Linked DNA regions of Pelobacter seleniigenes DSM 18267. The main gene of each other region encodes a partner of the protein of the gene in region 2 in a complex. Links are inferred from orthologs where the notes say so. Each region holds a gene or a part of one and is shown on either strand. Other genes may lie near its edges. The genes, in order: dnaX and holB.

Region 1 (3,203 bases), on a different replicon or contig from region 2:
GCACTTAGCCTCCGGCTAGGCACCTCAATCTTTCGCAAATCTGCCCTCGATTTTCCACTCCTTCGTAACGACCATCCCTTTTCCCGAGCAACTCTGGGCCAGTCATTACAGGTTGCTGGTGAAAAGGCAAAAGCAATCATGCTTTATGCGTGGATTGCTTGTGGGATTGAAAGTTGCCGGTAGAAGTGACAGCCGGGTCCCGCGCAACGGACGACCGTAAACCCCGTCAGGCCCGGAAGGGAGCAGCGGTAGCGGTTTTGGACGTGTGCCGCGGGGGTGCCTGGCTGTCACTTGTGCCGGCAATTTTTTTGTCAAGCGTGTGGCCGCGTTCCGTTGAATCCTGCTTGTCCCAATCTCCGATTCATGCTTTTATTATCACTTTCACTGCAGGCCGGGTAAGAGTTCCACCTTCGGGCGGCTGGCGGTCTCTGGCGAAGTTCGATCTGCACATTAAATTTGTGCTGTGCAGTCAATGAGCTGCAAATTCGCCGAATGATTTCATTTGGATTCATTGTTACTGTATCTGCAAGGGTTTAAGGAGAGTCATGTCCTATCTGGTTCTGGCACGTAAGTGGCGGCCACAACAATTTGATGACCTTGTCGGCCAGGAACATGTCAGTCAAACCCTGAAGAACGCTATTACCGCGGATCGGGTTCACCATGCCTTTCTTTTCACCGGTGCCCGCGGAGTTGGCAAAACCTCGGCCGCGCGAATCTTTGCCAAGGCCCTGAACTGTCAGCAGGGACCGACGACCGAGCCCTGCGGGGTCTGCCCGTCCTGTGTCGATATTACCGGAAGCCAGGGTATTGACGTTCTGGAGATTGACGGTGCCTCCAATACCGGTGTCGATGATATCCGGGATTTGCGTGAAAATATCCGCTATCTGCCCTCCCAGTCGCGCTATAAGATTTTCATCATTGATGAAGTTCATATGCTCTCAATTAACGCCTTCAATGCCCTGTTGAAGACTCTTGAAGAGCCTCCGGAACACGCCAAATTCATTTTTGCCACGACTGAGCCGCACAAAATCCCGATTACGATCCTGTCTCGTTGTCAACGCTTTGACTTTAAAAAAATCGCCATGGAACCTCTGGTTGAGCGGTTGCGTTTTATCGTGACCGAGGAAGGCCTTGAGGTGTCCGATGCCGGGTTGGCGATTATCGCCAGGAATGGCGGTGGCAGTATGCGTGATGCACTGTCGACCCTGGATCAGGTGATCGCTTTCTGTGGAGACAAGGTCGAGGATGATGAATTGCAGGGGCTGCTCGGACTGGTCAGTCGTCGGCTGCTCCTGGCTGCGGTTGAGGCGATTTTTGATCGTGATCCCCGCCAGGCATTGGCGCTGATCCAGAAGATCGATGAGCATGGCCATTCATTTCGGCAGTTCAATCAGCAGCTGGTTGAACTGGTACGTACGCTGGTCATTATCAAGGTTGTCCCCGCGCCCGAAGATCTGGTTGATTACAGTGCTTCCGAATTGCAGGAGCTGCGTTCTCTGGTGGCGGATATCGGCCTGGAGGATCTCCAACGGATTCTGGCCATTTTGATTCGGGCGGAAGCCGATTTGGCCACCTCCAATTATCCTCGCCTGACCATGGAGATGGTGCTGGTGCGGTTGGCCACCTTGCCGGCCGGTATTGATGTCGCGACTTTGATCGGGCGCCTGGAAAGCCTGGAAAAGCGTCTTGCTCACGAGTCCGGTGGCGCCAGGGCTGCGTCCCCGCCGCAGCGGCCGGCTCCACCGGAACCGGATACTCCACCCCCACAGGAGTCTGCAGGAAAAAAGCCTGAGGCCCTGCCTGCGGAAGAAACCGGACATGAAAAAAGCTGGGCAGGGCTGGTCGAATTTGTGAAGCAACAGCGACGACCGAGGATTTCTGCGTTGCTGGAACAGTCCAGTGTTTTGAACCTGGCGGTGCCACACCTTAAAATCGGTATGCCGGAGCGGTTCTATGTCCTTGCCGATAGTGAGATGCGCCAGCAGCTCGACAAGATGGCCAGTGAGTATTTTGGCGCTGCCGTTACGGTCGATGTGGAAAAGGTCGCCAACGGCGAAAAAGCACCACTGTCATTGCATCAGGAGCGGGCTCGGCAGGAGAGTGATCGGCAGAAAAAATTGCGTGAAAATGCCGTTGAGCACCCCCTGATCAAGGCGGCACTGGACATCTTTGAGGGGCAGATAGAGACGGTTAAACCAATTGATAAAGGCTATGTCTGAGAGCATTGCAAAAAGTGTTTTGCGCAGGGGATTGGGTTGCGGGACGTGACCCTGCGGCAGCTGGGTTTTAGTGAATACAGGCGATACTGTGCGAGGTGGTTTTCGCTTCGTCGGTACAGGCGGGGTTGAAGGATTCGTTACCTTTAAATTGAACAAATATAACCGACACGGAGGATAGCAGGATGGCAAAAGGTCTTGGCAATATCATGAAGCAGGCGCAGCAGATGCAGGCGCGTATCGCTCGGGTTCAGCAGGAACTCGAAACCAAAGAGGTCGAGGCGACCGCAGGCGGGGGGATGGTCACTGCCCGCGTCAACGGCAAGCAGCAATTGCTTGAATTGAAGATCGAAAAGGATGTTGTCGACCCCGAGGATGTCGAAATGCTGCAAGATCTGGTGCTGGCGGCGGTTAATGAAGCGATCAAGAAAAGCCAGGAGATGATTCAGGAAGAAATGGGCAAGGTCACCGGGGGAATGAATCTACCAGGGCTGTTTTAGCCGTCTGTCGGCAAATAGCCTGGGAGACCGTTCCTTTGCTTCTGGTCTGGAATTCGGGATCCTCGCTGACATTTTTGTGTTCTGCGAGGATCCCGCAGTTTCGGGAACAGTGAGATGATGCCGGGAAGCGATTGAAAAAAAGATTGAAATCTATGGCAGGCAGTGGTAGGGTTTTTTTTGGTCAGACCAATGGTCCACCCTGCCTACGGTAAATTTGCATAAGTTTTAGCGTCCCTGAAAAAAACTTTCCGACTGCTCAAACTATTGGATTTAGGAGAGATTTCATGTTAGGCTCGCTTCCGTCTTTTGCCCGCTTGGAGGCTGAATTAAGCAAGCTTCCAGGGGTTGGCAACAAGACAGCAGCCCGCTTGGCGTTTCATTTGCTGCGGGCGCCCCGGCAGGATGTCGAGGCATTGGCTTCGGCATTGCTGGAAATGAAAAGCAAAGTACGTTTCTGTCAGCAGTGTTTTCATATCTCTGAACAGGA
Region 2 (3,101 bases):
GCTGTTATTGCTACTGCTACTGCTCGGAGGTTGAACCGGGGCGCTGTCACGGCTTTCCGTGGTTTTCTTCTGCACCGGGGCCGGGCGGCCTTGCGGTTTGGCGCGTCGCTGGCTGCGTCCCGGTTTTTTACCCGGGGGGGATTCCGGGGCCGTTTTGCCGCTCTCTTCTTTGGGGGCCTTGGGCTCGGTTTCCTGTGCCGGCGGTGCTGCAGCCTGATTGTCGATTTCCTGTTGCAGCTCTTTGATATGCTTCTGGCAACGCTCCCCGTCATGGCAGACCAGAGTAACCTTCTGGGCCAAAATATCGAGGGCGATAACCTCAGCCTTACCGTCTTTAAGCTGCAGCTTCTTGCCGCACTTCGGCAGATTTTTCTTCAGTTCGTTGTAGGTTTCGTATTCATAGGCCAGACAGCACAGCAACCGGCCGCACTGACCGGAGATCTTGGTGGGGTTGAGGGCCAGCCCCTGAGCTTTGGCCATTTTGACCGACACCGGGGCAAATTCACGCAGATGACTGCAACAGCACAGTTCCCGGCCACAGATACCGAGTCCCCCGACCAGCTTGGCTTCATCGCGAACGCCGATCTGGCGCATTTCGATTCTGGTTCGGAAATGTTGGGCCAGGTCGCGAACCAATTCACGAAAATCGATGCGGCCGTCAGCCGTAAAGTAGAAAATGATTTTCGACCCGTCGTAGAGGTATTCGGCGCGGACCAGCTTCATGTCCAGTTTGCGCTGCTGGACCTTGTCCTGACAAAACAGCAGGGCTTCCTTCTCGCGCTGGGCGTTGCTGTCGGCCATCTGCTGATCGCTTTCTGTGGCGATGCGGATGACCGCTTTCAGTTTGGGTGGTGCTTCCGCGGGGGAGATTTGCCGTGGTTTGGTAATGACCGTTCCCAAAGCACGTCCCCGCTCGGTTTCAACGATGACTTTGTCTCCAGGGACCAGTTCCAGCTCCTTAACTTCAAAGTCGAAGATTTTTCCTGCCGTATGAAAAGCGATACTGACTATTGTAAGAGGTTCCATAAAACCCAGATCCTTTGGTATATATCGAAAAAATCCGCTGGGGACTTTTTCATGTATGGGCGGAGAAAAGATTCTTTTTCCGCCTTATGAAATCAACAACAGGCAGCTGCGCGGCTGATGTTACGGCCCTGTAAAAAAGGGCAATCAAGGTTGTTACTGCCTGATGTGACAGAGCGTTGCTGCCGCCAATATCCCTTGCCTTCAGGCGGCGGCGATTCCCAGCAGCATCACCTCCATGGTCAGCTGCCGATTGACATTTCTCTGCAGATGAAAGCGTGCCTGGTCAATGGTTTTCAGCTTGGCCAGCACGCTTTCGACGGAAGCTCGCTGAACTTCCCGATTGAGCAATTCCAGAAGATCCTGATTCACCAGATCTTCTTCCGGGCGGCCGTATTTCAGCAGCAACAGGTCGCGGAAAAAAGCCTGGAAAATATCCAGGAAGTCCTGCAGGCTCTCTTTTTCCTCGGCCAGTTCCTCAGCCAGGGATAACGTCGGAATATTACTTCCTGGGGACAGTGCTGACAAGGCTTGAATCAGTTCGCGGCGTTTTTCCAGAAACAGCTGCTGTTTTGGCCCCAGGGCTTTTTTGAAGCTACCGTCCGACAGGGCAGCCAGGACTGCAATCTCGGTCTCATTGAAATCGAGCCGCTGACTCAGGAGCGTGGACAGTTGGCGGAGCGGCAGCCTGCGGAACGGGAGCCGTTGGCAGCGTGACCGGATGGTCGGCAGCAACTGCTCCGGCCGTCCGGATAGAAGAATCATGACGGTATTGGGCTGCGGTTCTTCCAGTGTCTTCAGGAGTGCATTGGCTGCCCCGGCAGTCAGATATTCGGCGCCGTCAATCAGGCAGACCTTGTATATCCCTTCCAGCGGACGCAGTGACAGTTGCTGCTGCAGTTCGCGGATCTGATCGATCTTGATCGCCGCCTCTGCGCTGTCGATCAGATGGACATCCGGGTGATTGTTGTGGTCGATCTTGCGGCAGGCGGCGCAATCACCGCAGCCGGTTCCGTGCAGACAGAGCAATGCCCGGGCAAAGGCCAGGGCCATCAGTTTTTTACCGATCCCTTCGGCCCCTTCGAAAAGATAGGCATGGGCGATCCGCTTATTGGCCAGGGCCCGGCGGAGAATATTTTTCTGCTGCTCGTGCCCAGCTATGGATGCAAAGGTCATGGAGGTTCCGAAGCAAAGTGTAAACGAAAAAAAACAGACGGTTCAGAGTGTCAAGTGGCCAGGTGTTAACCGAAGGTTGAACCGTCTGCCATCTTCTGTCTGCGGTTGATACCCGGCAGAGCTCGCGACTGTTTTCTCTGGACTGGCTAAGCCATGTTTTTTATTTCAACCTGTCATTATAGGTAGACAATTCTGCTTGAATCAAGGAGAAAGGGATAAAAGTACTGTAAAGAAATTGAACTGCCGGGTGCTTTTGGCTATACTCCGCGACAAATAAGAGAATGGGAAATGGAGGAGCAGTGCCGAAGTTTTTGGATCATCTTGAAAATGCTTTGAATTACACTTTTTGCGACCGCTCTTTGCCGCTTCAGGCGTTGACTCATAAATCCTTCAGTAATGAACAGTCCGAATTTGTTCTGCATAACGAACGTCTTGAATTCCTGGGCGACGCAGTTCTTGAACTGGTTATCAGTCAATGGGTTTTTCGGCAATATCCGGATATCCCGGAAGGCGGCCTGACCCGGATCCGTGCCGAGGTCGTCAGTGAAAAGGGGCTCGCCGAAATCGCCCGCGAACTGGACCTGGGGCGTGGGTTGAAGCTTGGTCGAGGCGAGGAACGAAGCGGGGGACGGGAAAAGCCGAGCCTGCTTGCCGATGCGCTGGAGGCCCTGTTGGGGGCGATCTTTCTGGACGGAGGTTTTGCCGCCGCCTGCCAGGTGGTGGAGCGGCGGTTTGCCGCTGCGATAAAAAAATCAGCACTGCTGCGTTACGGCAGTGATTATAAAACCTGTCTTCAGGAAAGGTTGCAGGCCTGTTATAATCAGTTACCCGAGTATATCATGACCCAGGTCTCCGGACCTGACCATGACCGGATGTTTTCCATGGAAGTTCGCTTTAGCGGA

What was found.
Region 1: holB (region 2) and dnaX share a complex: the UniProt entries of both Bacillus subtilis proteins name them as parts of the DNA clamp loading complex. The link is inferred for Pelobacter seleniigenes DSM 18267 from one-to-one orthologs.

The regions. Positions count from the first base shown.
Region 1 is NZ_JOMG01000002.1:813,875-817,077, reverse strand. What follows is about bases 1-2,882. They hold dnaX (DNA polymerase III subunit gamma/tau), read left to right. Parts: upstream 1-545; coding sequence 546-2,219; downstream 2,220-2,882. Other genes in these bases: N909_RS0106375 (YbaB/EbfC family nucleoid-associated protein), read left to right, coding at 2,402-2,716. In the rest of the region: recombination mediator RecR, read left to right, coding at 3,001-3,203. UniProt on the Bacillus subtilis protein: Part of the beta sliding clamp loading complex, which hydrolyzes ATP to load the beta clamp onto primed DNA to form the DNA replication pre-initiation complex.
Region 2 is NZ_JOMG01000004.1:511,334-514,434, forward strand. Bases 214-2,993 are described here. They hold holB (DNA polymerase III subunit delta'), read right to left. Parts: upstream 2,200-2,993; coding sequence 1,228-2,199; downstream 214-1,227. Other genes in these bases: N909_RS0119285 (PSP1 domain-containing protein), read right to left, coding at 214-1,026; rnc (ribonuclease III), read left to right, coding at 2,499-2,993. Outside these bases: more of N909_RS0119285, read right to left, coding at 1-213; more of rnc, read left to right, coding at 2,994-3,101. UniProt on the Bacillus subtilis protein: DNA polymerase III is a complex, multichain enzyme responsible for most of the replicative synthesis in bacteria.